Regions from separate parts of the Streptomyces sp. NPDC020597 genome, predicted to be linked through region 3. Evidence: riboswitches for the same ligand, from Rfam matches in the RefSeq annotation. Region 3 holds a riboswitch; each other region holds the start of a gene.

What was found. A riboswitch is a leader RNA that binds a small molecule or an ion and turns the genes downstream of it on or off. The one in region 3 is predicted to bind cyclic di-AMP.
Positions count from the first base shown of each region.
Region 1: it holds a riboswitch for cyclic di-AMP, as region 3 does, so the genes downstream of both, ACH4ZA_RS08175 (transglycosylase family protein) here and ACH4ZA_RS10785 (M23 family metallopeptidase) in region 3, are expected to answer to the same signal.
Region 2: it holds a riboswitch for cyclic di-AMP, as region 3 does, so the genes downstream of both, ACH4ZA_RS14420 (C40 family peptidase) here and ACH4ZA_RS10785 (M23 family metallopeptidase) in region 3, are expected to answer to the same signal.
Region 4: it holds a riboswitch for cyclic di-AMP, as region 3 does, so the genes downstream of both, ACH4ZA_RS22110 (M23 family metallopeptidase) here and ACH4ZA_RS10785 (M23 family metallopeptidase) in region 3, are expected to answer to the same signal.

Region 1 is NZ_JBIRUL010000003.1:450,630-458,351, reverse strand. Features, by position in the region: gene eno (phosphopyruvate hydratase) at 1-429, opposite strand, end outside; gene ACH4ZA_RS08175 (transglycosylase family protein) at 799-1,503, opposite strand; cyclic di-AMP (ydaO/yuaA leader) riboswitch at 1,507-1,688, opposite strand; gene ACH4ZA_RS08170 (transglycosylase family protein) at 1,894-2,934, opposite strand; gene ACH4ZA_RS08165 (cytochrome P450) at 3,152-4,522, opposite strand; gene ACH4ZA_RS08160 (nucleoside triphosphate pyrophosphohydrolase) at 4,557-5,588, opposite strand; gene ACH4ZA_RS08155 (SurA N-terminal domain-containing protein) at 5,746-6,390, opposite strand; gene ACH4ZA_RS08150 (glycoside hydrolase domain-containing protein) at 6,628-7,458, opposite strand.
Region 2 is NZ_JBIRUL010000007.1:38,981-46,702, reverse strand. Features, by position in the region: gene ACH4ZA_RS14430 (ATP-dependent Clp protease proteolytic subunit) at 1-291, shown strand, start outside; gene ACH4ZA_RS14425 (hypothetical protein) at 299-604, shown strand; cyclic di-AMP (ydaO/yuaA leader) riboswitch at 975-1,186, shown strand; gene ACH4ZA_RS14420 (C40 family peptidase) at 1,190-1,663, shown strand; gene ACH4ZA_RS14415 (ATP-binding protein) at 1,780-2,271, opposite strand; gene ACH4ZA_RS14410 (helix-turn-helix transcriptional regulator) at 2,485-3,357, shown strand; gene ACH4ZA_RS14405 (DUF397 domain-containing protein) at 3,367-3,615, shown strand; gene ACH4ZA_RS14400 (8-amino-7-oxononanoate synthase) at 3,670-4,797, opposite strand; gene bioB (biotin synthase BioB) at 4,945-6,156, shown strand; gene ACH4ZA_RS14390 (adenosylmethionine--8-amino-7-oxononanoate transaminase) at 6,149-7,438, shown strand; gene bioD (dethiobiotin synthase) at 7,441-7,722, shown strand, end outside.
Region 3 is NZ_JBIRUL010000004.1:464,807-472,528, forward strand. Features, by position in the region: gene ribA (GTP cyclohydrolase II) at 1-319, opposite strand, end outside; gene ACH4ZA_RS10770 (MarR family winged helix-turn-helix transcriptional regulator) at 453-1,004, opposite strand; gene ACH4ZA_RS10775 (dihydrofolate reductase family protein) at 1,085-2,212, shown strand; tRNA gene ACH4ZA_RS10780 (tRNA-Met) at 2,284-2,357, shown strand; cyclic di-AMP (ydaO/yuaA leader) riboswitch at 2,704-2,872, shown strand; gene ACH4ZA_RS10785 (M23 family metallopeptidase) at 2,880-3,926, shown strand; gene ACH4ZA_RS10790 (aldo/keto reductase) at 4,089-5,033, shown strand; gene ACH4ZA_RS10795 (PrsW family intramembrane metalloprotease) at 5,098-6,678, opposite strand; gene trmB (tRNA (guanosine(46)-N7)-methyltransferase TrmB) at 6,734-7,579, opposite strand.
Region 4 is NZ_JBIRUL010000012.1:115,816-123,537, reverse strand. Features, by position in the region: gene ACH4ZA_RS22125 (GNAT family N-acetyltransferase) at 1-1,867, opposite strand, end outside; gene ACH4ZA_RS22120 (HPr family phosphocarrier protein) at 2,046-2,327, shown strand; gene ACH4ZA_RS22115 (GntR family transcriptional regulator) at 2,452-3,147, opposite strand; gene ACH4ZA_RS22110 (M23 family metallopeptidase) at 3,335-4,090, opposite strand; cyclic di-AMP (ydaO/yuaA leader) riboswitch at 4,105-4,271, opposite strand; gene ACH4ZA_RS22105 (pitrilysin family protein) at 4,483-5,871, opposite strand; gene ACH4ZA_RS22100 (pitrilysin family protein) at 5,868-7,217, opposite strand; gene ACH4ZA_RS22095 (DNA topoisomerase (ATP-hydrolyzing) subunit A) at 7,489-7,722, shown strand, end outside.

The sequences.
Region 1 (7,722 bases), on a different contig from region 3:
CAGGTGCGCGTTCGGGCCGCCCAGGTAGCGGAAGAGCGGGAGGTCGCTGGCCTCGGAGGCGGCGTGGGCGACGGCGAGCGAGACGCCGAGGATCGCGTTGGCGCCGAGGGAGCCCTTGTTGTCGGTGGCGTCCAGGTCGAACATGGCCTGGTCGATCAGGCGCTGCTCGGTGGCGTCGTAGCCGACGAGCTCCGGGCCGATCTGCTCGATGACGGCGAGGACCGCCTTCTCGACGCCCTTGCCCTGGTAGCGGTTCGGGTCACCGTCGCGCAGCTCGATGGCCTCGAAGGCGCCCGTGGAGGCGCCGGACGGGACGGCGGCACGACCCGTGCTGCCGTCGTCGAGGCCGACCTCGACCTCGACCGTGGGGTTGCCTCGGGAGTCCAGGATTTCCCGGGCTACGACGACGTCGATGGACGGCACGAGCATCTCCTTCATGGGATGTGACGCTGAAAGTGCGCGGCGCGTGGCCTTGCGCCTAGAGCCTAACCGTCTCCGGAGCGTCGGCCACCGACCGACCGTCCCGTGGACGGTCCGACCGTACACATTGTTCCTGTCCGGAACAAAGCGGCTGGGAAAAGCCGCCCGGAAGACCGCGCAAACAGCGCGCGGAACGGGGCGGGCGGGCGACGACCGCCCGCGGGGCGCAAGAAAAACCCCGTCCCGGTGCGTACGGGGGAACACGCACCGGGACGGGGGGCCCATGGGGGTGGGGGCGAGGAGACCTTCACGAGGCCCTCAGGCGACCGGCCTTCACCGGGAGGGCTCAGCGGCCTCGTCGGCGTCGGCAGCCGGCTGTCACTTCAGGTGCAGCTGCTGACCCGGGTAGATGAGGTCGGCGTCCTGGACGATGTCCTTGTTCAGCTGGAACAGCTTCTGCCAGCCGCCCTTGACCTTGTGCTTCTCGGCGATGGAGCTGAGGGTGTCGCCCTTGACGACCTTGTACTCGCCGTCGCCCTTCTTGACCTTCTTGCCGGTCGGCGTGGTGACCGTCTTGGACTTCTTGGCGGCCGCCGGACGGTCGGTGGAGCGGGAGCTGCTCTTCTGCTCGGTCGAGCGGGAGCTGCTGCCGCTGTCCGAGGAGCTCGAGGAGCCCGAGTTCGAGGAGGCGGCGCCGCCCCCGTCGTAGGAGGCGCCGGACAGGCCCTTGCCGCAGACCGGCCAGGCGCCCTTGCCCTGACCCGCGAGGACCTTCTCGCCGATGGCTATCTGCTGGGCCTTGGAGGCCTGGTTGGCCTGCGAGGCGTACTGCGTGCCGCCGTACGCGGCCCAGGTGGAGGACGAGAACTGCAGGCCGCCGTAGTAGCCGTTGCCGGTGTTGATGGACCAGTCGCCGCCGGACTCGCACTGGGCGACCGCGTCCCACTCGGAGGCGGTGGCGGCGGAGGCGTTGCCGGCCGCCATCAGCGGGGCGGCGATGGCGACGCCGGTGACACCGGCGAGAGCGGCGACGCGGGTGGCCTTGGACGGACGACGGTGCTTGCCCTTACCGGAAAACAGCATGGTGGATCCCCTCACCGACGCCTGCGAGGTGAGCTGTCGGGTTCGGGCCAAGTGAGTTGCCCGGCCACTCCTCCGTCGGAGACCTCGCTCCGTGGAGGGGTGACTTCACCCCAAGCCGCTCCGGTGACTTCCCGGTGCGGCACTTACCTTGGGTCCCCCGCTCCTGCCTACGGCGCTTGACGCGACGACTGTTCCCGGGCTGCCGCTGGCAGGATTCGGCGTTGCGACGGCCGGGGCTCGGGTTGCCGAGCGGTCACGACCGTAGACACGCGATCCGCGGAATTTCAAAGACGATCAGGGCTTCTGAGACTCATCCCACACTTTCGCCAAATCGGACATTCGACGCGAAGCGTGACGTGAACTCCCGCTGTTTTTCTTGGGCTTTGCGCCCTATTGGACCCCTGTGTCGAGGGTCTGACCGGGGGCGATGTCGCTCGGATCGGGGCCGATGACGTCCTTGTTCTCGGCGTAGAGGGCGCGCCATCCGCCGTGGAGGCCAAGGGAGTCGGCGATGGAGGCGAGAGAGTCGCCCTCCTGGACGACATAGCCGGCCGCGGCATGCCGGCCCGTCGAGGCGGTGGACGCACCGCCGGCCCCGACGTCGGCGCCCTCCACCGCCGCCTCGTCGGCCGTGGTGCCTCGATGGCGGCCGGAGCCGAGGGAACCGGTGTCGACGAGATTCCAGGAACCCACATCCTGGACCGACTTGTCCGAGTCATCCGCTTTCGAAGTACCCGCGGTCGAGCCGTCGGCCGCCTGCGGGTCGCCCTGACGACCGGTGCCGTCGGAGTCGCCCACGGCGGCAGAAGAGGACGAAGGCGACGAAGGCGACGCCGAGGGCGAACTCGAGGAATTGCCGGACGGGTCGGGCGATGCGGACGAGTCAGATGAATCGGTCGAACCGCTGGAGTCGGTCGAGCCCTTGCCCGAATCGGAGGAGCTCGACGACCCCGAGGAACCCGACAAGCCTCTCGACAGGTCCGACAGACCCGACGATCCGGATGAACCAGACGAATCGCCCGCCACGCCGGTGTCCACGGCCAGCGCGCCGTTCTCCTTGGTGAGCCCGGAGGTCAGCCCGCAGGTGCCCCACGCGCCGACGCCTTTGGCCGCGAGCACCTTCTGCGCCACGGCGATCTGCTGGTTGCGGCTGGCCAGATCGGGGCTCGCCGCATAGTCGAGCCCGCCGTAGGCCTTCCAGTCCTGCAGGGTCAGGCTCAGGCCGCCGGACTCGCCGTCACCGCCGTCATCGGCACTCCACGAGCCCCCGGTTTCGCACTGCGCCACCTTGTCCCACACCGTGCCGTCCGCGGCGCTCGCGCCGGAGGCGGCGAGCAGCGGGATGGCGATGGCGGAGCCGGTCACCCCGGCCGCGACGAGCAGCGCGGGGGCCTGGCGGGGGCGACGGTGACGACCGTTCCCGGAGAGCATGCGAGGGCCTTTCTCTGGACAGCAGTGCCGGCGCGGGCGAGTGATCTGACGCGTCGCGCTGACGAGTGAACGTATCGGCAGACGATCACTTGTCACAAGTTAATGCCGCGCAGATCACGTGAAGATCACAGACTTGAGGATCGGTCACCTTTGCTCCGCCTCATGGTCACAATCCGGCTGACGTTCCGTCAGGTCCGCACTGTTCGTGACACGACCGTCAGGCGCCGGAGCCGGCGGCGGACACCGGGGCGAACTCGACCGGCAGCGTGCGCAGGCCGCGCATGATGAGGCCGCCGCGCCACCTCAACTCCGCCGGTTCCACCGCCAGTCGGAGGTCTGGAAGCCGGGTGAGCAGGGTGGCGAGCGCGGTCTGGCCCTCCAGCCGGGCCAGCGGGGCACCCAGACAGTAGTGGATGCCGTGTCCGTAGCCGAGGTGCTGGTTGTCACGGCGGGAGAGGTCGAGGGTGTCGGGGTCGGTGAAGCGGGCCGGGTCGCGGTCGGCGGCGGCCAGCACGACCAGGACGGGATCGCCGGGTGCGATGTCCTGGCCTCCGATGGCGACGGGCTCGGTCGCGAACCGCCAGGTGGCGAGTTCGACGGGGCCGTCGTAGCGGAGCAGTTCCTCGACGCCGGTGGCGAGCAGGGCCCGGTCGCCGCCGTCCTCGGTGAGGGACCGCTGCAGGGCCTCGCGCTGTGCGGGATGGGTCAGGAGGGCGTACATGCCGTTCCCGATGAGGTTCACCGTCGTCTCGAAGCCGGCGAACAGCAGGATGAAGGCCATCGCGGCGGCCTCGTTCTCCGTGAGGTGCTCGCCGTGGTCAAAGGCGCGGATCAGACCCGAGATGAGGTCCTCGCCCGGCGCGGGTTCGTCGGGGAGTCCGGCGCGTTTGCGGTGGATGAGCTCCAGCAGGTAGCCGCGCATCTTCTTCACCGACCGGGCGACGCCGCCTCTGGGACCTCCGCCGTGCCGGATCATCATCCCGGCCCAGTCGCGGAAGTCGTCCTGGTCCTCCTCGGGGACGCCCAGCAGGTCGCAGATCGCGTAGATGGGCAGGGGGAAGGCGAAGTCGTGGATGAGGTCGGCACGGCCCTCGGCGGCGAACCGGTCGATCAGCCGGTCCGTCAGCTCCTGCACGCGCGGCGCGAACTCGGCGACGCGGCGCGGGGTGAAGGCCTTGCTCACGAGTCGCCGCAGCCGGGTGTGGTCCGGCGGGTCGATGTTGAGCAGATGGGTCATCAGCTCGGCCTTGCGCTCCCCGGGGATGCCGGTCCTGCCCCGGGCGTGGGCGGGCTCGTCGTGATGTGCGGGGTTCTTGGACAGCCGCGGGTCGGCGAGGGCCTGCCTGGCGTCGGCGTACCGGGTGACCAGCCAGGCCTCGACCCCGCTCGGCAACGCGGTCCGGTGCACCGGGGCGTGCTCCCGCAGCCAGGCGTAGGCGGGGTAGGGGTCGGTGGCGAACTCCCAGGTGAAGAGCTCGGGCGCGGGCGGCGCGTCGGCCGGGGACCGGCGGGACGACCGGGCCGGGTCGGTCCGTTCGGTCGGGCGGGTCGGGTCGGCCGGGTCGGCCGGATGGGTCGGGTCGGTCACTCCCCGACGGTAGCGGGCTTCCCGAGGTGCACGGTCACGCTCCCTCGCCCTGGGACGAGGGCGGGGCCGGGCGGTCGGGGAGGCCTTCGGTGACCCTGATCGCGTCCCGGTAGGCGCGGGCCGCCGCCCGCAGCGCCGCCTCCGGGTCCACGCCCTGCGACTCGGCCCGGGCGGCGAGGGCGAGCAGTTCGTAGCCGATGCCCTCGGCGGCCGGCAGCGGCACGTCCAGCCCGGCCGTCCGGGTGCGCGCCATCAGCTTCGCTGCGAGAGCCAGCGCGGGCTGGTGGAGCGGAACGCCGTCGGTCACCGACGCCCGCCGCTTCTCGACCGCCTTCGTGCGCAGCCAGTGCTCCTTGACCTCTTCCGGCGTGGTGGCGGTGGCGTCGCCGAAGACATGGGGGTGGCGGTGGACGAGTTTGGCGACGATCGTGCCCGCGACGTCGTCGACGGAGAACGGTGACTCCTCGTCCTCCTCGGCGATGCGGGCGTGGAACACCACCTGGAGCAGGACGTCGCCCAGTTCCTCGCGGAGTTCGTCCCGGTCGCCGTCCTCGATCGCCTCGACCAGCTCGTACGCCTCCTCCATCGCGTACTTCGCCAGGCCCTGGTGGGTCTGCTGCGAGGACCAGGGGCACTCCTCGCGGATGCGGTCCATGACCTGGACGAGGTCGAGGAGCCGGGCGCCCGGCAGGTCGTAGGAGGCGGGGAGGAGTTCCAGCTCCGGCATCGACACCCGGCCGGAGCCCGCCAGCCGGGCCAGACCGTCCGTGAGGGCCGGTTCACCCTCGCCGGTAGCCACCACCACCGCGGTGCGGCCGCCCGCGCAGGCGGCGACCAGCTCCTCGGCGGTCGGTGAGCTCTCCTCGACCGCTATGCCCGCGTCCCGTAGATAGGGCAGCTGCGGGTGCGCGCCGTCCGCGCACAGCACCCGGTCCGCCGCGCGCAGGATCTGCCAGGCCGGCCAGGACAGCAGACCGGGGGCGACGCGGTGGCTGGTGGTGAGCAGGACGACGCGGCCCGGGGCGGTGACTGCGGCGTCGGCGTCGGCGGAGCTGATTGCGTTCACACCCCGAACGTAACCCACGCCCGCCGCCCGCCAGGGGACTCGTCCACAGGGCAGGCCTTCCGGTCACACGATCACATGGTCGGACCGACGGCCGGACGGGGCGCTCACGGCGTCGCACGTCCGGTCACGGGTCGCGCGTCGCCCCGTGCGCACGGGGTCAGGTCGTCTGCTTGGTCCCGGTCGCCGTGACCTCCCGCACCCACGGGGTCTTCGCGTCGACGCGGGCGACCTTCTGCGCGTCCCAGCTGCCGTAGCGCGGGTTGAGGTCGACGCCGAGAGACTTGGACGCCTTGGACAGGGCGCTCCAGAACGCGGGCTGGCTGGTGGTCGTGCCGAGCCGGGCGGCGAGTTTCTGCGCCTCCAACTGGAGACGCAGGTTCTCGTCGAGGCGCTGCGGCGGGATGCCGTACTGCTGCAGCCACGCCGTCTCCAGGCCCTTCGCGCCGCCCGCCTGCTGTTCCAGGCCGGTCCGCATCTCCTGGACCTCGCGCGGAGTGACGGTGATGCCCGCGTCCTCGGCGGCGTGGTGCAGCACCTGGTCGAGGACCATGCCGTGCAGGGTGTCCCGGGCGAGCCCGCCGGTCTGGCCGACGACCTGCGCGTACTGGACGTCGTCGGTGACGGCCGCGCGCTGCGCGGAGCGCACCTCGTCCACCCGGCTCTCCAGTTGGGAGACGGTGATCCGCTGACCGCCCACGACGGCCGCCGCACCCGGATGGGCGTCATTGCCGCAGGCGGTGAGGAGAGGGGCCGCCGCGATCGCGGCGGACAGCAGGAGCGCGGTGCGACGACGGCGGTGCAAGGAAGCCTCCCGAGGAGATTGTGCGGCGGTGCACAAGGTCTTGCGGTGATCGATGGTAGGCAGTGGCGCGGCTGCGGCCAACCCATTCGACCAACGATTCACCAGGACTTCCGGCACCGCCGCGCCCATGGCCCGCCCGCTACCCGCCCACTCCCCGCCCGCCCGTCGCCCGGTCGCCGCCGGGTTACCGCCCGCCCGTCGGTGCGGACGGTCGGACCGGCGGGTTCCGGGGCGGTCTCAGCCGACCAGGGCGACCGGGGCGTCCCAGGAGTCGCGGTCCACGGTGATCGTGTAGCCGCCGCGGGTCTCCTTGCTGTTGACCAGGTACTGGTGGCCGCGGCTGTGGCCGGTGAACTGGGTGGCGCCCCACGGCCAGTCCGTGGTCGTGGTGTCCTTCTTGTCCCACAGCGCGTACCAGAGGTTGCCCGGCAGGTCCGTCTTGTTCGTCGCGGTGGCGATCGCCTTGGCGCTGGAGCTGCTGAACCCGTAGTAGCCGGCCCGGTACGTCTTGGCGCGCAGCGTCTTGCTGAAGGAACGGACGTAGGCCAGCACGGAGTCGTTGCACGACTTGTTCGTGATGTCGTACGCCTCCATGTCGAGGTAGATCGGGCTGCCGGCCTTCATGCCGAGGGCGGACGCCTTGGCGACGGCGTCCGCCGCGTCCGTGGCGCCGAGGGAGGTGGCCGTGGAAGCGGTGATCTTCTCGGGGCTGGAGCCGGTCTGGCACGGCGGCTGCGCGCCGACGTAGAGCGGGATGAGCTTCCAGCCGAGCGTGTTGACCGACTTCACCCACGACGCGGTCAGGTTCGGCTGGGCGCAGCCGCGGTTCTTGCCGCCGACGTAGACGGCGGCGCCGCCGTAGTAGCCGTCCGTCTTCCAGGCCTTCATCGCGGCCAGCGAGGGCGCGGTGCAGGCGTCGAAGGCGCGGCCGGTGTACGTCTTCTGGGCGGGCCAGACGGTGGCCGCCATCGAGGTCTGCGCCGCTATCCCGGCCCCCGCGAGGACGGCCGCGCCGGCCACGCCCCACGTGATGTATCTGCGCTTCCTGGACTGCCGGTGCTCGGCCATGCGTCCCCACCCATCGTTCGTCTGTGATGCTGCGCGTACGGCGTCCTCGCCGGCACGATCGCGTCGTACGGGTCTCTCCCCTCGACCGGTACGACGATACGGCGTCGACTCGACGTCACGGCGCCGCACGCACGGTACCCCGTGGCGTGCCCGTGAACGGGAAACGGTACGTCGGCAGCGTCACAAGATTCACTTACGTCACGGTAAAGAAGCGGCGGCCCGGCGCGGGCCGCCCATGTCCTACCCTTGCCCCCTGGGACCTTG
Region 2 (7,722 bases), on a different contig from region 3:
GGCAAGCGGTTCAGCCTGCCGGGGGCGCGGATGACGATCCGCCAGCCCTCGCTGCCCGAGCCGGTCGAGGGGCAGGCCGGCGACCTGGCCGTCCAGGCCGAGGAGCTGGCCCGCACCCGCGCGACCCTGGAGGAGATGCTCGTGCGGCACACCGGGCGCACCCCGGAGCAGGTGACCGCGGACATCGAGCGCGACATGTTCCTCACCGCCCCGCAGGCGGTGGAGTACGGCCTGGTGGACGGGATCATCCCGAGCCGCAAGGCGCCGTCCGGGACGCAGGACGGGAGGTGAGCCGGCGATGGTGCCCGAACTGCCGCCGCTGCCCGCGCTGACCCGCGCGGAGGCCGAGCTGATCGACGGCTACCTCGACGTCGTCGACCTGCTCGGCCGCATCAACCCCGCCCACCACACGGACACCTACCGCGGACTGCGCGCCGCCCAGGCGCTGGTGAGCAAGGCGGCCGCGCTGCGCGACGCGCTGACGCTGATGCACCAGCGGGGGGAGAGCGAGTTGCACGCGCCGACGCTCGCACGGGCGCTGCGCGTCCTGGACGGGGAGCGCCGCACGGCGCGCGTCACGCTGCCGCCGGCCTCCGGGAGTTGACCGGGTACGGCTCGCGGCTCCGGCGGCCGGCGGCACGGGCGCCCTCGGCGAGGACGACTCCCGACTCGGACGTGACGTCCGGGCCGGAGTCGAAACGGCCCAGAAGGCGTACCCCCGTTCGGCAGAACGTCTACTGTTCCCCCGGACGCCCAGAACTTGCGCGAAAGGGCGCTCTTCGAGCGGAACAGAAGACGTCGCCGCTGGTGGGAGCCCCTGAGACGGCGCGCCACCTGATCACCCGTCAGGGTGTTCACCCGAACGGGTGAGTGGTGAGTAACCCCACAAATCCCCGGTTCCGTTGGGATTTTCGGACATCCGTGAGCCAAGATCCCTGACTGACGACAAGCCCCCGCCACAAGCGGCGGGGCGGTCCGGGTGGACGCCGAGTCCTGCCGCCTCCCGGATGACCGGTCGACAGGAGTGCATCGGCAGGAGTGGAGGACCCAAGCACGACGGGTCGCCGGAACGGTCACGCCATGACCGGGCCGAGCAGCCCTTGGGGTGAAGCCGCTGACGCGGCCGGGCAACTTCGCCAGCCCGAATCCGACAGGTCATCCTTCACAGGCGGCTGACGAAGGGTTGCGCATGACTGCGCTCAATCGTGTCCCGTCGCTCATGGCCCGGGCCGGTACGGCCTCGGCGTTCGCCATCGCCGCCGTCGGCGGCACGGTCGTGGTCCCGGGGCTCGCTCCGGATGCCGCGGCCGCCACACCGGCGACGAAGGCGCTGCAGGTCGCGGCTTCCAAGAAGGGTGCGCCGTACAAGTACGGGGCCACCGGGCCGAAGAGGTTCGACTGCTCGGGGCTCACGATGTACTCGTTCAAGAAGGCGGGCAAGAGTCTGCCGCGGACGGCGGCCCAGCAGTACAACAAGACGAAGCACATTTCGGCGTCCAGCCGCAAGGCGGGCGACCTGGTGTTCTTCCACTCGGGGTCGAACGTGTACCACGTCGGGATCTACGCGGGTAAGGGCAAGATCTGGCACTCGCCGAAGACCGGGGACGTGGTGAAGCTGCAGAAGATCTGGACCAAGAGCGTCTGGTACGGCCGGGTCCGCTAGGCCCGGGGCGCCGATCCGCCGGGTCCGACGGGACCTGGCGCCGATCTGCCGGGTCCGGCCGAGCCGCCGGGCCCATCCGGACCTCCCGGGGCCGTGTACGGCGTCCTGACACGCCCTCACCGCCCCGGGAGCTCGCCTTCCGCGGGGACCGCCGGGACCGCCAGGACTCCGGCAGCAGGCTCCGCCGCCGGGACGGCCCACGGGAGCTCGACGATGACCGTCTTGCCGCCCTCCCGGGTGGGCCGCACCCTGAGTCTGCCGCCGGCCTCCGCGGTCAGCCAGCGAATGATCACCATGCCTCGGCCGTTGTCCTGCTGGACGGCGGCCGGCAGTCGTTGCGGAAAGCGCGGGTGGCTGTCGGTCACGCCGATGCTCAGACGTTCGTCGCGGTCGAGCACGAGGTCCACCGTGAAGGTGGGTGACTGACCGAAGGTGTGCTGCACGGCGTTGGTGGCGAGTTCCGAGACGATCAGGCGGACGGTGTCGGCCGCCTCGGCGTCCGCCGGCAGGCCCCACTCGCCGAGGGCGCCGACCACGAACGCGCGGGCCGTGGAGACCGAGGCGGGATCGCTCGGCAGAGTGACGGTTGCTTCCAGGTGATCTGCCATGGCGACGTCGTACCTTTCCCACGGGACCGGAGCCCGATACGGCGCGGATCGTTCGAGTACGGTCCCGGACTGGTGCTTCTTCGCCAGACTGCCATCACGACGCCGGTCACGGGTGGCGATCCACCAAGATGTGCATATATCTGTCGCTCGATGCGGTGAACTCTGCGACGACAGAGCGTATTTGCTCGGCCTGTCAGGAGTAAGGAGAAGCCCGTGCAGCACGGACCGGCGGTGCGCCGCCGCAAGCTGGGCGCGGAACTGCGCACTTTACGCGCCCAGGCGGGCCTCACCAGCGGTGAGGCGGCCCGGCTCGCGGGCTGGCACCAGTCCAAGGTGAGCCGTATCGAGACCGGCACCAGTGGATCGAAACCGGCCGATGTGCGGTTACTCCTCGACGTCTACGGGGTGGCCGATCCGCAACTGCGGGAGCTGATGCTGGCGTTGGCGGGCGCCGACTCCGGCGCCGGCGGTGGCGGCGGCCGGGACCACTGGTGGCACGCCTACCGCGGGGTGCTGCCGCCCGCCTACCGGGACTTCATCAGCCTGGAGTCCCAGGCCAGCGCGATGCGCACGCTGGAGACGACCGTGGTGCCGGGTCTGCTGCAGACGCCCGAGTACGCACGCGCGGTGACCCTGGCGGCCGTCGAGGGCCTCGACGAGGAGCAGCTGGACGCCCTGGTGGAGGTGCGGCTGGCCCGCCAGGACGTGCTGCGCGCCCAGCCGCCGCTGGAGCTGAGCGCGGTGCTCGACGAGTCGGTGCTGCGCCGCGAGGTGGGCGGTCCCGAGGTGATGGCGCACCAGCTGCGACGGCTTGCGGAGGCCTCCCGAATGCCGCACGTGAGTCTTCAAGTGCTGCCGTTCAGGGCGGGTGCGCATATCGGGGTAACCGGCCCTTTCGTTATCTTTTCATTTTCGCGCACTTCTGATCTGGATGTGGTTGTTCTCGACCACTTGACGAGTAGCCTCTATCTCGAACGGAAAGAAGACCTCCAGGCCTATGCCCAGGCCTTCAACGCCCTTAGGGCGCAAGCCCTTTCGCCCGGGGAATCATCGGATCACCTCGCCGCTCTCGCCGGCGGCGCATAAGGAGGCACCATGTCCGCAGTACCGCGGAACGTACCTTCCCGTACCGGTCCCGACCCTCTCCCGCCGATGCGGTGGCTGCGCAGCAGCTACAGCACCGGAGCCAACAACTGCGTCGAGACCGCCCGGCCCGACCGCGGCCCCTGGGCCGGTCTGCTCGCCGTGCGCGACTCCAAGAACCCGGCCGGCCCCGCCCTGCTCTTCTCCCCCGAGAGCTGGACGGGCTTCACCGCCGCGCTCCGCCGACCGAGCCGCAGCTGACGACGCCGCAAGGCGCCCTCCGTCACCGGCGGCCCACGGCCCTGTCCCGCCGACTCACGGCCGCGTCCCGCCGATCACCCGCACCGCCCGTTCCACCTCGGCCCCGGAGAGGTCCGCACGGGCGGTGAGCCTCAGGCGTGAGATCCCGTCGGGCACGGAAGGGGGTCGGAAGCAGCCCACGGCCAGGCCTGCCGTGCGGCAGTCCGCCGCCCACTGCAGAGCCTCCTCCGGGGACGGAGCACGCACCGAGACGACCGCGGCGTCGGGACGCACCGCTTCCAGGCCCGCGGCCGTCAGCCGGGCGTGCAGTTCGGCCGCCACCGCACGCGCGCGTGCCGCGCGTTCCGGCTCCCGGCGCAGCAGCCGCAGGGCCGCCAGCGCGGCGCCCGCCGCCGCCGGGGCCAGGCCCGTGTCGAAGATGAACGTGCGGGCCGCGTTCACCAGGTGCTCGATCACCCGCGCGGGGCCCAGCACCGCGCCCCCCTGGCTGCCGAGCGACTTGGACAGCGTGAGCGTCACGACGACGTCGCCGGCGCCGGCGAGACCGGCCGCGTGCGCGGTCCCCCGGCCGCCGTCCCCGAGCACGCCCAGTCCGTGGGCGTCGTCGACGACGAGTCCGGCGCCGTGCTCCCGGCAGGCCGCGGCGAGACCGGCCAGCGGGGCCGCGTCGCCGTCGACCGAGAAGACCGCGTCGGAGACGGCCACGGCCGGTCCGTCGTGGGCGTCGAGCGCCTTGCGCACGGCCTCCGGGTCGGCGTGCGCGACGACCTGGACGGCGCCCCAGGCCAGCCGGCAGCCGTCGATGAGCGAGGCGTGGTTGCCCGCGTCGGAGACGATCAGCGAGCCGTGCGGGGCCAGCGCGGTGACGGCGGCGAGGTTGGCCGCGTAGCCGGAGGAGAAGACCAGCGCCGCCTCGAAGCCGCAGAAGTCCGCCAGCTCCCGCTCCAGCTCGCCGTGCAGCTCGGTGGTGCCGGTGACGAGGCGGGAGCCGGTGGCGCCGCCGCCCCAGGTGCGGGCGGCGTCCGCGGCGCCCTCGACGACCTCGGGATGACGGGCCAGACCCAGGTAGTCGTTGCTCGCGAGGTCGAGCAGCGGAGAGTCGGCCGGGCGCGGCCTCAGCGTCCGTACGAGTCCGGCCCGGCGGCGCAGCTCCGCCTGCTCGTCGATCCAGCCGAACGCCATGGGTCCTCCGGGGCTTTGTAGGTAGCGGACAGACCCTAGCGGCAGGGCCGCCCGCCCACGGTGTGGCAATACCCACACGTCGAACCGGGTGTGTTGTGTGATCCCTACCTTGGCCCGGAGCGGGTGCGTAGGACAGGATCGGCTCTCATGGACCTGCTGAACACGCTGGTGGACAAGGGGCTTCGGCGCGAGCTGCCGACCCGCGAGGAGGCTCTGGCCGTCCTCGCCACTTCCGACGACGACGTGATGGACGTGGTGGCCGCGGCCGGGAAGGTGCGCCGGCACTGGTTCGGGCGACGGGTGAAGCTCAACTACCTCGTCAATCTCAAGTCGGGCCTGTGCCCCGAGGACTGTTCGTACTGCTCCCAGCGGCTGGGCTCGACGGCCGGCATCCTGAAGTACACCTGGCTCAAGCCCGAGGAGGCCTCGCAGGCCGCCGCGGCCGGTCTCGCCGGGGGCGCCAAGCGGGTCTGTCTGGTGGCGTCCGGGCGCGGGCCGACGGACCGGGACGTCGACCGGGTCTCCGACACCATCAAGGCGATCAAGGAACAGAACGAGGGCGTCGAGGTGTGCGCCTGTCTGGGTCTGCTCTCCGACGGCCAGGCCGAGCGGCTGCGCGAGGCGGGCGCCGACGCCTACAACCACAACCTCAACACGTCGGAGTCGACGTACGGGGAGATCACGACCACGCACACCTACGCCGACCGGGTGGACACCGTCACCAAGGCGCACGCGGCGGGCCTGTCGGCCTGCTCGGGTCTGATCGCCGGCATGGGCGAGACGGACGAGGACCTGGTGGACGTCGTCTACTCGCTGCGCGAGCTGGACCCGGACTCGGTGCCGGTCAACTTCCTCATCCCGGTCGAGGGCACCCCGCTCGCCAAGGAGTGGAACCTCACCCCGCAGCGCTGCCTGCGCATCCTGGCCATGGTGCGGTTCGTCTGCCCGGACGTCGAGGTCCGCATCGCGGGCGGGCGCGAGGTCCATCTGCGCACGATGCAGCCGCTCGCGCTGCACCTGGCCAACTCGATCTTCCTCGGCGACTACCTCACGACCGAGGGCCAGGCGGGCAAGGCCGACCTGGAGATGATCGCGGACGCCGGCTTCGAGGTGGAGGGCGCGGACCAGGTCACGCTGCCCGGCCACCGGGCGGCGCGGGGCGGCTGCGGGTCCCACGCGGGCGGCGGCTGCGGCTCCGAGGAATTGGCGGGTTGCGGGTCGCACGAGGGCGGCGTCTGCGGCTCCGTACCCGCTGCGGCGACCGCCCCCGCCGCCGCGGCGGCCGCCGGGGAGGCCCGCACCGACCTGGTCGCCGTGCGCCGCCGCGGCGCCGGCACCGACCTCGCGCCCAATGCCTGAGCCGTCCCCGCTCGGCGTGCCGGAGCTGCTGGAACTCGACCGGCGGCATGTGTGGCACCCCTACGGTCCGATGCCCGGCCGGGCCGAACCGCTCGTCGTGGAGTCGGCGAGCGGGATCCGGCTGCGGATGGCGGACGGCTCGGGCGAGCTGGTCGACGGCATGTCGTCCTGGTGGTCGGCGATCCACGGCTACAACCACCCGGTGCTCAACGACGCCGTGCGCGAGCAGCTGGGACGGATGAGTCACGTCATGTTCGGCGGGCTCACCCACGAGCCCGCCGTCCGGCTGGCCAAGCTGCTCGTCGACATGTCGCCCGAAGGCCTCGAGCACGTCTTCCTCGCCGACTCCGGTTCGGTGTCGGTCGAGGTCGCCGTGAAGATGTGCCTGCAGTACTGGCGTTCGCTGGGCCGTCCGGCCAAGCGGCGCCTGCTGACCTGGCGCGGCGGCTATCACGGCGACACCTGGCAGCCCATGTCCGTGTGCGACCCCGATGGCGGGATGCACGACCTGTGGACCGGGGTGCTGCCCCGGCAGGTCTTCGTGGACGCTCCCCCGGCGGAGTACGACGAGGCGTACGCCGAAGGGCTGCGCGCGGCCGTCGAACGGCACGCCGACGAGCTGGCAGCGGTCATCGTGGAGCCGGTGGTGCAGGGCGCGGGGGGGATGCGGTTCCACTCCCCCGGCTATCTGCGGGTGCTGCGCGAGGCGTGCGACGCGCACGACGTGCTGCTGGTGTTCGACGAGATCGCGACCGGTTTCGGCCGTACGGGCGCGCTGTTCGCGGCGGGGCACGCCTCGGTCACGCCGGATGTGATGTGTGTGGGCAAGGCGTTGACCGGCGGTTATCTGACGATGGCGGCGACGCTGTGCACCGCGCGGGTGGCCGACGGGATCTCGCGGGGCGAGGTGCCGGTGCTGGCGCACGGTCCGACGTTCATGGGCAACCCCCTCGCCGCGGCCGTGGCCTGCGCGTCGATCGAGCTGCTGCTCGGACAGGACTGGCTCGCGGAGGTCAAGCGGATCGAGTCGGGCCTGCGGGAGGGGCTCGCGCCGGCGTCGGGGCTCCCGGGCGTGCGGGACGTACGGGTTCTCGGCGCCGTCGGGGTCGTCCAGCTGGACCACGAGGTGGACATGCGGGCGGCCACCGCGGCGGCCGTGCGCGAGGGCGTCTGGCTGCGGCCGTTCCGCGATCTCGTCTACACGATGCCGCCGTACGTCACGTCGGACGAGGACGTGGCACGGATCGCGCGTGCGGTGTGCGCCGCGGCGCGGGAGGAGTGAGCATGCCGATCCTGGTGATCACGGGGACGGGCACGGAGGTCGGCAAGACGGTCACGACGGCGGCGGTCGCCGCGGCGGCGCTGGCGGCGGGCCGGTCGGTGGCCGTGCTGAAGGCGGCGCAGACCGGTGTGGCGCCCGGCGAGCCGGGGGACGCCGAAGAGGTCGCGCGGCTGGCGGGGACGCTCACGGCGGTCGAAGTCGCCCGCTTCCCGGAGCCGTTGGCGCCCGCGACTGCGGCGCGGCGGGCGGGTCTGACGCCCGTGCGCCCGAACGACGTGGCGGAG
Region 3 (7,722 bases):
AGAGGCCGATGCCGCGGCCCTCCTGGCGGAGGTAGAGCAGGACACCGCCCGTCGCCGCTATCCGCTCGACCGCCTCGCGCAGCTGGGGGCCGCAGTCGCAGCGGGCGGAGCCGAACGCGTCGCCGGTCAGGCACTCGGAGTGCAGCCGGACCAGCGGGACCGAGCCCGCGGCCGGCTCGCCGAGGACGATGGCGACGTGCTCCTGGCCGTCGACGAGGCCGTGGAAGGTGACCAGTTCGGCGTCCACGGAGTAGCCGTCGTGGAAGCGGAGCGGAACCCGGACGCGGGCGCGCTGGGTGGCGGCGGGGGTGTCGGGCATGAGGGGCTCCCGGGTCCGGAGGGCGTTGACAGGGTGACACTGGGCCGGGTGTTGCTTCAGATTTGAAGCAACACCGACGAAACGAGACCCTACCCCATGCTTTAAATTTGAAGCAACGGGTTTGTGGTGTGGCTCACGAGACCCCGGAGGCCCCCGGGGTCCCCGGCGTTCCGGAGCAGGGCGACGAACGCCGCCGCCACGGGAGCTCCTCGGGTCCGGCCTCGCCGCCCGCGTCCTCCTGGAAACCCCGGACGACCTGCGTGAAGATCCCCTCGAGCTGTCCCACCTGCTCGGGGGTGAGCCGGTCGAACAGGCCGGCGCGGACCGTCTCGACATGGCCGGGTGCGAGGTTCTGCAGGATCGCCATGCCCTCGTCCGTCAGGACCGCGACGGTGCCGCGCTTGTCCCAGCGGCACTCCTCGCGCCGCACCAGCCCGTCCTTCTCCAGCCGGGACACCGCATAGGTCAGCCTGCTACGGGTGATCTTCAGCTGCTCCGCGAGCTCGGTCATCCGCAGTCGGCGCTCCGGGATCTCCGAGAGGTTGGCGAGGATGGAGTAGTACAGGTGGGGCATGCCGGCCTCCTGCTGGAGCTGCCGGTCGATCGCGTCCTCCAGCAGGAGGTAGCCGGCAACGTAGGCGCGCCAGGCGCGCTGCTCCTCGGGGGTGAGCCAGCGAGTCGTCATGCACCCAGTGTAGGTTGTTTCAAACTTGAACCAAGACGTCCACGCAAGACCGCCGTCGGACCGAGCCCGGGAGCACGCCGATGCCGTACCCGTACGTCCTGCTGTCCGCCGCCGTCTCCCTCGACGGCTACCTGGACGACACCACGCCCGAACGCCTGCTGCTCTCCAGCCCCGCCGACTTCGACCGCGTCGACGCGGTACGGGCCTCCGTGGACGCCATCCTCATCGGCGCCGGCACCATCCGCGCCGACAACCCCCGGCTCCTGGTGAACTCCCCCGAGCGGCGCGCCGTCCGGGTCGCCGCCGGCCGGCCCGCCTATCCGCTCAAGGTCACCGTCAGCGGCTCCGGCGACCTCGACCCGGCGGCGAACTTCTGGCACACGGGCGGCGAGAAGGCCGTGTACACGACCGAGAAGGGCGCCGAACGGGCCCGCGCGCTCGGCATCGCCGCACACGTCGTCCCGCTCGGCCCCGAGCTGGACTGGCGCCGCCTCCTCACGCACCTCCACGACGAGCTCGGCGTCCGGCGCCTCATGGTCGAGGGCGGCGGAACCGTCCACACCCAGCTGCTCCAGCAGGGGCTCGCCGACGAACTCCAGCTCGTCCTCGCCCCGCTGTTCGTGGGCGACCCGGACGCGCCCCGCCTCTTCGGGCCGGGCGGCTACCAGGGCGGACGGCTGCGGCTGGTGGAGACGCGGCGCATCGAGGACGTCGTCCTGCACCGCTACGAGCCCACCGCCCCCGGCGCCGGACCGCTCGCCGCCGCGGCCGACCGCCACTGGCTGGCCCTCGCCTGCGAGCTGGCCGCCCAGTGCCCGCCCTCGGACACCGCGTTCAGCGTCGGGGCGGTGATCGTCGCCGCGGACGGCACGGAGCTCGCCCGCGGGCACTCCCGCGAGGCCGGCGACCCGGTCGTGCACGCCGAGGAGGCGGCGCTCGCCAAACTCGACCCGGCCGACCCCGGGCTGGCCGCCGCCACCGTCTACACGAGCCTGGAGCCGTGCGCCCGCCGCTCCTCCCGTCCCGCCCCGTGCGCCCGCCTCATCCTGGACGCCGGTGTGCGCCGGGTCGTCACGGCGTGGCGCGAGCCGGACACCTTCGTGGCGGCGGCGGACGGGACCGGCCTGCTGGCGGCCGCGGGCGTCGACGTCCTCGTGCTGCCGGAGCACGAGGAGCGGGCGAAGGCCCCGAACCGGCACCTGCTGTGAGGCCGGGGCCGGGCCGCGACAAACCCTGGTGCTCGGCGTCCGCCGGATGACGTACACTTGAGACACAACGACGCGGGGTGGAGCAGCTCGGTAGCTCGCTGGGCTCATAACCCAGAGGTCGCAGGTTCAAATCCTGTCCCCGCTACTGAAGGCCGAGGGCCGGAATCTGAAAGGGTTCCGGCCCTCGGTGCTTTTGCCCCGGACCACTCCGCGCCGCCCAGTGCCACCCAGCGCCACTCCGGGGGCGCATCGTGACCCTTCGTGACCGCCCGGCCGCCCTGTGCGCCGGGGCCGGGGCGCCGTCGCTACGCGTGTGACGGGTGATGCGCGGCGGACGAGGGGCAACTCGCCCGTTTTTCACCGCTGCTGGCCCGAAAGTCCAGGCCAGAAATGTTATTGATCAAGCAGAAGAGCTTGGAAACGCACCCCCGGGTCTATTAACGTTCGATAACGCAGCGCGGCCGTCCCAGCCGGCACCAGAGCCGGCTCCGCGCGCGCACGCGCCGAATCCCGTAAGGGAACCGGGGAACCACCACCTTGGGGTGAATCACGCGGAAGCCTCCGTGAACTCGCAGAGTCCACGGCCGGTATACGCGCGTAGGAGACCTTCCGACTCCGAACCCGTCAGCTAACCCGGTAGGCGACGGAAGGAAAGGAGTGCGCCCGCGTGGCGTCCAACCCGCCTGCCCCCGAGGCCCCGTACGCGCCGGCCCGACCCTCCACCGAGACCTTCGGCTACGGCGGCCACCGCACCGACGAGGGCCCCTGGGAGGAGTGGAACCCCACCGCGGAGTCCATTCGCCCGGTACGCGGCAAGCACCGCGTCGCCAAGCAGCGCGGCGGCGGATTCGCCCGCAGCTCCACCGTCCTCGGCGTCGGCGTCATAGCCGCCGTCAGCGCCGGCGGGATGGCCAGCGCCAACACCGGCAAGGCCCCGGTCTCCATCTCCATGCCGGACCTGCCCGGCGTGGGCTCGCTGATCTCCGAGGACGAGCCCGCCCCGGAAACCGCGTCCGCCCTGGCGAGCTTCGGCTCCGAGGCCGCCGTCGACAACGACACCGACGCTGACGCCGGCACCGCCCAGAGCGTCGCCGACGCCGGCGAGGCCCTGCGCAGCCGGATCATGGCCCAGGCCGAGTCGCAGAAGACCCAGGTCGAGGTCAAGGCAGCCGCCGCGGCCGCCAAGGCGAAGGCCGACGCCGTCGTCAAGGCCGAGAAGGAGGCGGAGGCCAAGGCCGCCGCCGCGAAGAAGAAGGCCGCCGAGGAGGCCGCCGCCAAGGTCGAGGCCGCGCGCCTGGCCGAGCTGGCCAAGCAGTACACGCTGCCCACCTCCTCGTACACCATCACCTCGACGTTCGGTCAGGCCGGCTCCCTGTGGTCCTCCGGGTACCACACCGGACTCGACTTCGCCGCGCCCACCGGCACGCTCATCAAGGCCGTCCACTCCGGCACCGTCACCGAGGCCGGATGGGCCGGCGCTTACGGCTACCGCACCATCCTCACCCTGGACGACGGCACCGAGATCTGGTTCTGCCACCAGTCGTCGATCAACGTCAGCGTCGGCCAGAAGGTCGCCACCGGTGACGTGATCGGCCGCGTGGGCGCCACCGGGAACGTCACCGGGGCGCACCTGCACCTCGAGGTCCACCCGAACGGCAACGCCGACGGCATCGACCCGGCGGCCTGGCTGCGCAGCAAGGGCCTCAACCCCTGAGCCCTCCCTCGAGGACGCCTGAGTCGTCTCTCGAGGAGCTTTCAGGACCATCGAGCAACGGCAGCCCTGACGGCCACCCCCGACGTCAGGGCTGCCGCTTGTTCACATGTTCTTCGTGCCCCGCGCGGAATGGCGTGCCCGCCGCGTCCGTTGAGACGAAGCATGACTTCTCTGCGCACCATCGGCTCCTCCGACCTCGAGGTCTTCCCGCTCGCCCTCGGCGGCAACGTCTTCGGCTGGACCGCGGACGAGGCGGCCTCCTTCGCCGTCCTCGACGCCTACTCGGCCGCGGGCGGCAACTTCGTCGACACCGCCGACTCCTACTCGGCGTGGGTCGACGGCAACAGCGGCGGTGAGTCCGAGACCATCGTCGGCAGGTGGCTGAAGGCCCGGGGCAACCGGGACGACGTCGTGATCGCCACCAAGGTCAGCCAGCACCCCGACTTCCCCGGTCTGTCCGCCGACAACATCAAGGCCGCCGCCGACGCCTCGCTCCGCCGCCTGGACACCGATCACATCGACCTCTACTACACGCACTTCGACAAGCCCGAAGTGCCCGTGGAGGAGATCGTCGGCGCCCTCGACGAGCTGGTGAAGGCGGGCAAGGTGCGGCACATCGCCGCCTCCAACATCTCGCCCGAACGCCTCCAGGAGTCCCTGGAGTTCTCCGACCGCGAGGGCCTCGCCCGGTACGTCGCACTGCAGCCGCACTACAACCTGGTCTCCCGCGACACCTACGAGGGGCAACTCCAGGATCTCGCCGCCCGTTTCGGCCTCGCCGCCGTCCCGTACTTCGCGCTGGCCGCTGGTTTCCTCACCGGCAAGTACCGGCCCGGCACGACCGTCGAGAGCGCCCGCGCCGGCGGCGCCGCCAAGCACCTCGACACGACGCGGGGCCGCAGCGTCCTCACCGCGCTGGACCAGATCGCCCGCGCCCACGACACCCAGGTCGCCACCGTCGCCCTGGCCTGGCTCGCCGCGCAGCCGACGGTGGCCGCGCCCATCGCCTCGGCCCGCACGGTCGAGCAGCTCCCGGCGCTGCTCGGGGTGGCGGACCTGGAGCTCACGGAAGCGGAGGTCGCCCGCCTGACGCAGGCGTCGGCGTGACCTGATCGACGCGCGGCTCCACGGCCCTACGGGTGGGGGACGGCCCTACGGGTGGGGGACGACTCTACGGGTGGGGGTCTGCCGCGGGGCGGGGGCCCGGGCCCGGAGGATACCCGTATCCGTGCCCTTGCTCTTGTCCGGTCCCGGTCCCGGTCCCGTACCCGTACCCGTACCCGTATGAGGGTGTGTGGCCGTTCCTGTGGTCGGTTCCGGAGGAGTGCGGCCGGCCGCCGTACGCCGGGCTCTGGCCGTACGCCGGCCCGTGCGCGTATGCCGGGCCCTGGCCGTATCCCTGCACCGGGCCGTACGCCTGACCCGGGGGGCCGTACGCCGGGCCCTGGCCGTACCCGTACGCCCCGTACACCCCGGGCGCCCCGTACGCCGGCCAGGGCGGCGGGGGCATCCGTACCGGAGGGGCCGTCATGCGGGCCGCGTAATCCATCGCGGGACGGGCGACGTCCTTGCGTCGCCACAGCTCGTTCAGCAACTCCCGTTCGCGGACCAGGAAATCGGCGCCGGCCCGTCCCTGCCGGCCGCGGTGGCGCAGGAACGCGAGGGACGTCGCGTACGCCTCGTACTGGGCCACCGCACGGGCCGCCGGCCTGCCGAGGTGACGCCCCGCGTACACCCGGGCCAGCCGCCGGGCCCGCATCGAGCCGAGCGCGAACGGTTCGGCCGGGGCGATCCAGCCGGCGGCCGCGTAGGCGGGCAGCTCCTCGCGCACCGTGCGCAGCTCGCGCTGGCGCGTCCACACCACCAGCCAGGTCAGCAGCCCGAACGCGGGCACCATGATCGCCGCGTACACCGCGAAGAATCCGAGCTCGCCGAACGACGAGGAGCCGTTCCACAGGGCGTGCATGCCCATCGCGAGGAGCAGCCCGGACAGCGGCAGCAGCACGCGCCGCGTGTGCTGACGCTCCCCGGAGAGCGCGGCGACGCCGAAGCCTATGCCGGTCAGGACGGTGAACAGAGGGTGCGCGAACGGGGACATGACGACGCGCACGAAGAAGGTCGCGGCGGTGACGGAGGCGATGCCGCTGTCGCCGGTGAGCTGGTCGGTGCCGAAGGCGGTGCCGAGGTAGAGGATGTTCTCGGTGAAGGCGAAGCCGGTGGCGGTGATCCCGGCTATCACCACGCCGTCGACGATCCCGGTGAAGTCCCGCCGGCGGAAGAGGAAGACGAGCAGGACGGCCGCGGCCTTGGCGGACTCCTCGACGACCGGCGCTATGACGGTCGCGCCCAGGGTGTCCGCGCCGGACGGGTCTGCGGTCGCGGTGGCTATCCATCTGGTCGCGAAACTGTTGGCGATGATGGCGATCAGCGCCGCCGCGCACGCCCCCCAGGCGAAGGCGAAGATCAGGTTCCGCCACGGGCCGGGCTCTACCCGGTCGAGCCACCGGAAGGCGGCGACGAGCAGCGGCACGGGCAGCACGGCGAGCCCGAGCCCCACGAGGAGGCCCTCGGTGCCGGTCTGTTCGCGGACCAGGGCGAGGATGACCAGCCCGGACAGGGCGAGCAGGGTGACCAGCGCCCCGTACCGGACCCACCTGTGCTGCCACCAGTGAGCGTGCCGGAGCACACCGCCCTCGGGCCCGCCGCCGGGGTGCGGCGGTTGCGGCGGAACGGGCGGAAACGGGGAACTGATGGCCACGGCATCGACCCTAACGAGGGAGGGGACTGTGGTGGACGGAATGGTTCGGTCAGTGATCCCCGGGCTGGACGCGATGCTGTACGCGCCGGAAGAGCAGATCGTTCACCACGTGACTCTTGTCCAGCCCCTGGCCCTCGAAACGGGTCAGCGGCCGGAAGTCGGGGCGGGGGGCGTACCCGCCGTCGGCCCGGGTGTTCTCGAAGTCGGGGTGCGCGGTCAGCACCTCGAGCATCTGCTCCGCGTACGGCTCCCAGTCGGTCGCGCAGTGCACGAGCGCGCCCGGCTTCAGCCGTGTCGCGGCCAGGTCGAGGAACTCCGGCTGGATCAGCCGCCGCTTGTGGTGGCGCTTCTTGGGCCAGGGGTCGGGGAAGTAGACGCGCAGCCCGGCGAGTGAGTCCGCCGGCAGCATCTCGCGCAACAGGATGATCGCGTCGCCGTTGGCGACCCGGACGTTGGTCAGCGCGTTGCGGTCGGCGAGGCCGAGCAGGTTGCCCTGGCCCGGCGTGTGCACGTCCACCGCGAGGATGCCGGTGCCGGGGTCCGCGGCGGCCATCTGCGCGGTCGCCTCGCCCATGCCGAAACCGATCTCCAGCACGACGGGCCGGTCTGCTGCGCCGAACAGCTCGGCGAGGTCCACCGGACGCCCGTCGATGTCCAGCCCCCACTTGGCCCACAGCCGCTGCAGCGCGTCCGCCTGCCCGGCCGTGACCCTGCTGCGGCGGGGCTGGAAGCTGCGGATCCGCCGCTCGAAGTGCGAACCGGCGGGATCGGCCCGCGGCCCGTCGGGGAACCGCGGCTCCCCCTTGGCCCGGGTATGCCGAACGGGCTCCCCCGGGTGGTGCTCACCACGCGGGGAGGACGGGGGGACATCGGGAACACTCACGGAATCAGACACAGTGGGGTCGATTTTACGGGGCCCGCGCGGGCGCACGGGGCCCGTGTGACCCACCCCGCTCCCCACGCACGTCCGCGCCGGTTCCCGACCGGACACGCCCGGCCGGTCGGGCGCCCAGGACGGCGGTGGCCCGACGGCCGGTG
Region 4 (7,722 bases), on a different contig from region 3:
GCGGTGCGGTGCTCGCGGCGGCGGACAGCGCCGCCGCGAGGCCGCCGAGCTCCACGTGCACCACGAGCACCGGCTTGGCGGGAGCCGCGGCCGCCGCCGAACGCAGGGCCTGTGCGAGTTCCGCGTCGCCGGGCGAGGTCTCCCCGATCGCCGGGATGGCCGTCACGACCACCGCGTCGCACGTGTCGTCGGCCAAGGCGTGCGCCAGTGCGGCGTGGAAGTCCTCCGCCCTGGCCTCCGTGGTCAGGTCCAGCGGTGGCAGGGGACGCAGCCCCTCGGAGAGGCAGGCGTCGTAGGTGAGCAGTCCGAGGGACTCGGAGTTGCCGAGGATCGCGACGCGGGGCCCCGTCGGCAGCGGCTGGCGGGCGAGGAGCAGGCCCGCGTCGACCAGCTCGGTGATGGTGTCCACGCGGATCACGCCGGCCTGCCTCAGCAGCGCCGACACCGTCGCGTGGGGCAGCCGAGTGGCCCGCACGGCGTGCCCCTGCGGGGCGGAACCGGCGCCCTGGACGACTACCAGGGGCTTGGCGGCCGCGGTGCGCCGGGCGAGGCGGGTGAACTTGCGCGGGTTGCCGATGGATTCCAGGTACATGAGGGCGACGTCGGTGTCGGGGTCGTCGTACCAGTACTGCAGGACGTCGTTGCCGGAGACGTCCGCACGGTTGCCGGAGGAGACGAAGGTCGACACGCCGGTGACGCCGGTGACCCCGCCGCCGCGCCGGTGCAGCCGGGAGAGCAGGGCGATGCCGATGGCGCCGGACTGGGCGAACAGGCCGATCCGGCCCGGCCTCGGCATCTCGGGGGCGAGTGAGGCGTTGAGGCGCACCTGGGGCGAGGTGTTGATGACCCCGAAGGCGTTGGGGCCGATGATCCGCATGCCGTACGCGCGTGCGTGGCGTACGAGTTCACGCTGGCGCTCGCGCCCGTCGGGACCGCTCTCGGCATAGCCGGAGGAGAGGACGACGAGTCCCTGCACGCCGTGCTCGCCGCATTCGGCGACGGCCGCGGGCACGTGTTCGGCCCGCACGGCGACGACCGCGAGGTCGACGGGCTCGGCGATGTCCCGCACGGAGCGGTGGGCGGGCACCCCGTCGAGTTCCTTCAGATCCTCGGGAAAGGCCTGGTTCACGGCGTGCAGGCGTCCGGTGAACCCGGCCTCCCGGAGATTGCCGAGGACGCTCCTGCCGACCCCGCCCCGGGCGCGACCGACGCCGACGACGGCGACGGAGCCGGGCGTCAGGAGCCTCCGCACGGAGTGCGCCTCGGCACGCTGTTCCCGCGCGCGCTGCACGGCGAGGGAGCGTTCGGTGGGCTCGAGGTCGAACTCCAGGCGGACGACGCCGTCCTCGAAGCTGCGCTTCTGGGTGTAGCCGGCGTCCGTGAACACCTTGATCATCTTGTTGTTGGCGGGGAGCACCTCGGCGGCGAAGCGGCGGATGCCGCGCTCGCGCGCGACGGCCGCGATGTGCTCGAGGAGGGCGGAGGCCACACCTCGTCCCTGATGGGCGTCCTGGACGAGGAAGGCCACTTCGGCCTCGTCGGCCGGCGCGGAGGCGGCCATGCCGTCGGCGCCGATGCGGTCGTAGCGCACGGTGGCGATGAACTCGCCGCCGACCGTGGCCGCGAGTCCCACCCGGTCCACGAAGTCGTGGTGCGTGAAGCGGTGGACGTCCTTCGCGGACAGGCGCGGGTAGGGCGCGAAGAAGCGGTAGTACTTCGACTCGTCCGACACCTGCTCGTAGAAGCTGACCAGGCGCTCGGCGTCGTCGACGGTGATCGGGCGTACGCGCGCGGCGCCGCCGTCGCGCAGCACGACGTCGGCTTCCCAGTGGGCGGGGTACTCGTGCCGGTCCGACGCGCTCTGCATGGGGCCCAGACTACGGCTCGCTTCCGACAACGGCGCGAGGCAGTCTGGAGGGCGCACGCCGGGTCGAGGCCGCGATCCGGGGACCGCACGGTGAGGGGACACCCAGGGACCGTCCCTCACACGCTTCACTTGTGGAACACTGGTCTAGACAACCTGAGACACCGAAGGGCAGCATCACATGGCTGAGCGCCGCGTCAACGTCGGCTGGGCCGAGGGCCTCCACGCCCGCCCCGCTTCCATCTTCGTCCGGGCCGCCACGGCCGCAGGCATCCCCGTGACGATCGCCAAGGCCGACGGCAACCCCGTCAACGCGGCCTCCATGCTGGCCGTTCTCGGCCTCGGCGCCCAGGGAGGCGAGGAGATCGTCCTCGCCTCCGACGCCGAGGGCGCGGACGCCGCGCTCGACCGGCTGGCGAAGCTGGTCGCCGAAGGCCTCGAGGAACTCCCCGAGACCGTCTGAGCACCGCCGCGTTATGCGGTGAAGGGCTCGTCCGAATTCTCGGGCGAGCCCTTCGCAATTCCCGTGCACGGGCAGCAGAAATAATCCCCCGCGAATTACTCCTTCTTTGTATACGGCTCCCGTGTTAATGCCGCAGACCCGTCATGTTTACGGGAGGTTGCGAAGTCCTCACACGGTCGGCCCGCTCCGGTCCTTTGGAAAAGCGCAGCCGGTGCGCGAGTGTCGTGCGCTCGGTGTGCAGCGCGGTGACCGCCCGCGCGCGATCCCCGTCGCCGCGCGTCACCGCGTCGACGATGGCGCCGTGCTCCGCCCAGGACTCCACCGGGTCCGCCGGCGCCTCCACCGCGTACATCCAGGCGATCTTGTGCCGGAGCTGGGTGAGCATCGACGCGAGGGCAGGGCTTCCGGAGGCCTGGGCGAGCGTCTCGTGGAACCAGCCCCCCAGGGAGCGCAGATCCTCGCTGTTGCCCCTCCTGGCCCGCTCCTGGCCCAGCCGGACGAGCCCGCGCAGCACCTTCAGATGGGCCTCCGTGCGCCGCTGGGCGGCCCGGGAGGCGCCGAGCGGCTCCAGCAGCAGCCGCATCTCCAGCAGGTCCGCCGCCTCCTGCTCGGTCGGCTCCGCCACACACGCGCCCGCGTGCCGCCGGGTGACGACGAAGCCCTCGGCCTCCAGGGTGCGCAGCGCCTCGCGGACAGGGACGCGCGAGACGCCGTAGCGACGGGCGAGGAGTTCCTCGGTGAGGCGGCTGCCGCGTTCGTAGACACCCGCGACGATGTCGTCCCGGATGGCCGTGCACACCGAGTGCGCCGGAATTCGCATGACGGACCTCCGCCTTAATCCCCGTGAAACGTCGACGGTTGACGTGTGTTCCGTGACTCTATTGCAATGAGCGGGAATTTCCGACGGGGAGCCGGAATCCAGGGATATTTTTTGGACAGCGGGGCCCCGAAAACGGCGAAAGCCCCGGCCGAGGGGCCGGGGCCGAACGATCTGTCGCCGTCGGTCGTCAGACGTTGACGCCGTGCTTGCGGAGATAGGCGACCGGGTCGATGTCCGAGCCGTACTCGGGGGTCGTGCGGGCCTCGAAGTGCAGGTGCGCTCCGGTGACGTTGCCGGTCGCGCCGGACAGCCCGATGCGCTGGCCCGGGGTGACCGTCTGGCCCACCGACACCTCGATGGACAACAGGTGACCGTACTGCGTGTACGTCCCGTCGTTCATCTTGATGACGATCTGGTTGCCGTAGGCGCCGCCCCAGCCCGTCTCGACCACGGTGCCGAGGCCGACCGCGTGCACGGTGGTGCCGCTGGCGGCGTGGAAGTCGACGCCGGTGTGGCTGCCGGAGGACCACAGCGAGCTGCTGGCCTGGTAGCCGGTGGAGACGTAGGAGCCGGTGATCGGCGACACGAAGGCGTTGAGCCGCTTGCGCTCGGCCTCACGGGCGGCACGCACGCGTGCCTCGCGCTCCTCCACCGCCTTCTTCGCGGCGGCCTGGCGGGCGGCCTCCTCGAAGGCGGCCTTCTTCTGTGCGGCGACCTGCTCGTCGACCTGGTCGGCGACCGACTCGGCCACGGACTCGCCCGCCGTGACGACGGGGATCAGACCGGTCTGCTCGGGGGTGGGCTCGGCCGCGAAGGCCGGGGCGGAGGCGACGGAGGCCATCACGCCGGTGCCGGTGAGCGCCGCCACGCCGACCGCGCGAGCGGTGGAGCGCTGCATCCGGCTGGGCCGGCGGTGCTTCCCGGTGGCGCAGGTGAACGCCATGAAGTCAGAGGTGTCCTTTCCTTCCCTCTCGCCTACCGGGTTAGCTGACGGGTTCGGAGCAGGAAGGTCTCCTACGGACACCCTCGTGTACACGCGGGCGTCCGATTCACCCCAGGGACTTCACAAGTGGGTCCCCGGCTCCCCTGGCTCGCGCCGTACGGGGACTCGGCGATGACTGTCCGGTGCCGCGGCTTGCGGCGCAGTGCCTGACGGACAGCCCGGATGAAGCTAAGCGGCGAAGGGATCAATCCTCAAACGGATCACGGTTTTTGTAGCGCATCCCACAGGGCAGACAGGCAACGTCCGCCTCAATTCGGACAAACAGAAGCCCTGGTGACACTCGGTCGACCAGGGCCTCTGCGGGTGCGTGCCGTTGCCGCGGCGATCCTCGGCTACTCGGCGGACACGACCTTCACCTCGCCGATGCCCAGGGCCTCGACGGGCGCCTTGATCTGGGCCGCGTCACCCACCAGGACCGTCACCAGGCGGTCCACCGGGAAGGCGTTCACGGCCGCCGCGGTGGCCTCCACCGTGCCGGTTGCGGCGAGCTGCCGGTACAGCGTCGCCTGGTAGTCGTCGGGCAGGTGCTGTTCGACCTGGTCGGCCAGCGTGCTGGCGACGGCCGCCGCGGTCTCGTACTTCAGCGGCGCCACCCCCACCAGGTTCTGCACGGCGACGTCGCGCTCGGCGTCGGTCAGCCCCTCGGCGGCGAGGGTGCGCAGCACCTTCCACAGGTCGTCCAGCGCCGGGCCGGTGTTCGGGGTGTCGACCGAGCCGCTGATGGCGAGCATCGCGGCGCCCGAGCCGTCCGGGGCGGACAGAAGGACCTGCCCGAAGGCGCGGACGCCGTAGGTGTAGCCCTTCTCCTCACGCAGGACGCGGTCCAGGCGGGAGGTGAGGGTGCCGCCGAGGCAGTAGGTGCCGAGCACCTGGGCGGGCCACACGCGGTCGTGCCGGTCGGCGCCGATCCGGCCGATCAGCAGCTGCGTCTGGACGGCCCCCGGGCGGTCCACGATGACGACCCGGCCGGCGTCGTCGGCGGTGACCGGCGGCACGGGCCGGGGCTCGGCTGCGGAGCCCGTCCAGGCGCCCAGGGTGTCGCCCAGGAGTGCGTCCAGGTCCACGCCGGTGAGGTCGCCGACGACCACGGCGGTGGCCGTCGCCGGGCGGACGTGCTTGTCGTAGAAGCCGCGGACGGCCGCGGAGTCGATCTTCTCGACCGTCTCGGCCGTGCCCTGGCGCGGACGCGACATGCGGGCGGTGGCCGGGAACAGCTCCTTCGAGAGCTCCTTGGCAGCGCGCCGGGAGGGGTTGGCCAGCTCGTGCGGGATCTCGTCCAGGCGGTTGCGCACGAGGCGCTCGATCTCGCTGTCGGCGAACGCGGGCGCCCTGAGGGCGTCCGCGAGCAGACCGAGGCCCTTGGTCAGGCGCGAGGCCGGGACCTCGAGGCTGATGCGGACGCCGGGGTGGTCGGCGTGCGCGTCCAGGGTGGCGCCGCAGCGCTCCAGTTCGGCGGCGAACTCCTCGGCGGAGTGTTTGTCGGTCCCCTCGGTGAAGGCGCGCGCCATGATCGTGGCGAGGCCGTCGAGACCGGCCGGCTCGGCGTCCAGCGGGGCGTCGAGCAGGATCTCGACGGCCACGACCTGCTGGCCGGGGCGGTGGCAGTGCAGCACTGTCAGGCCGTTGGCCAGGGCGGCACGCTCGGGCGCCGGGAACGCCCACGGCTTGGCCTCGCCCGCCTGGGGCTGGGGGTGGAAGTCCATCGTGGCGAGCTCGGTCACCGGGCCGCCTCCTCGTTCTCGTCCTGGTCGGCGGGGGCTTCGGCGGCGGTGGGCTCGTAGACGAGCACCGCGCGGTTGTCGGGACGCAGGCGGGCCTCGGCGATCTCCCGCACCTCCTCGGCCGTCACGTCCAGCACACGCTCGACCGCGGTGAGGGCGAGCTGCGGGTCGCCGAACAGGACGGCGAACCGGCACAGTTCGTCGGCGCGGCCGGCGACCGTGCCGAGCCGGTCGAGCCACTCGCGCTCCAACTGGGCCTGGGCGCGCTCCATTTCCTCGGCGGTGGGGCCCTCCTCGGCGAACCGGGCGAGCTCCTCGTCGATGGCCTCCTCGATGACGGGCACCTCGACGTCGCCGGACGTCTTCACGTCCAGCCAGCCCAGGGAGGGCGCCCCGGCGAGCCGCAGCAGGCCGAAGCCGGCCGCCACCGCCGTACGGTCGCGGCGCACGAGCCGGTTGTAGAGACGGGAGGACTCGCCGCCGCCGAGGACGGTGAGCGCCAGGTCGACGGCGTCGCACGCGCGCGTGCCGTCCTCGGGCAGACGGTAGGCGGCCATCAGGGCGCGGGCCGGCACCTCCTCCTCGACGACCTCCCGCAACTGCTCGCCGATGACGTCGGGCAGGGAGCCGTCACGCGGCTCGGGCTTGCCGTCGTGCCCGGCGATGGAGCCGAAGTACTTCTCGACCCAGGCGAGCGTCTGCTCCGGGTCGATGTCGCCGACCACCGACAGGACCGCGTTGTTGGGCGCGTAGTACGTGCGGAAGAACGCCCGCGCGTCCTCCAGCGTCGCCGCGTCCAGGTCGGCCATCGAGCCGATCGGCGTGTGGTGGTAGGGGTGGCCGTCGGGGTAGGCGAGGGCCGTCAGCTTCTCGAAGGCCGTGCCGTAGGGGACGTTGTCGTAGCGCTGGCGGCGTTCGTTCTTGACGACGTCGCGCTGGTTCTCCATCGACTCGTCGTCGAGCGCGGTGAGCAGGGATCCCATGCGGTCCGCCTCCAGCCAGAGGGCGAGCTCCAGCTGGTGGGCGGGCATGGTCTCGAAGTAGTTGGTGCGCTCGAAACTGGTGGTGCCGTTCAGCGAACCGCCCGCACCCTGGACGAGCTCGAAGTGACCGTTGCCCTTGACCTGGCCCGACCCCTGGAACATGAGGTGCTCGAAAAGGTGAGCAAGGCCGGTACGGCCCTTGACTTCATGGCGTGAGCCGACGTCGTACCAGAGGCACACCGCCGCCACGGGGGTCAGGTGGTCCTCCGAGAGCACCACACGCAGGCCGTTGGCCAGGCGGTGCTCGGTCGCTGTCAGGCCCCCGGAGCCTGCCTGGGCTGTGGCCGTGTGACCCATGGGCATGTACGTCCCTTCCGATCGCGGACGCGGTCGTCGAAACCGCGGTTTTCCTGCCGGTCCTGTCACTGTATGCAAGCGTGCGGACAGGAGGCGAAGTTCCCGGACGACATACGCCGAGAGCGAGATCGCGTAGCCTGCGGGCAGCCGTGGACGAGGCGGCTTCGCGGGCGGGGCCCAAGGGCCGACGCCGGGTCCTCGCCCGCCCTGTCAGTGCCACGGTCCACAATGGTCCGCGTCAGATCCCGTCACACGCCCCAGCAAGGAGCCGGCAGCGATGGCCCGCCGCAGCACGAAGACCCCGCCGCCCGACGACTCGTACGAGGAGCGGATCCTCGACATCGACGTCGTCGACGAGATGCAGGGCTCCTTCCTCGAGTACGCGTACTCGGTCATCTACTCCCGCGCCCTGCCGGACGCCCGTGACGGCCTGAAGCCGGTGCACCGCCGCATCGTCTACCAGATGAACGAGATGGGCCTGCGCCCGGAGCGCGGCTATGTGAAGTGCGCC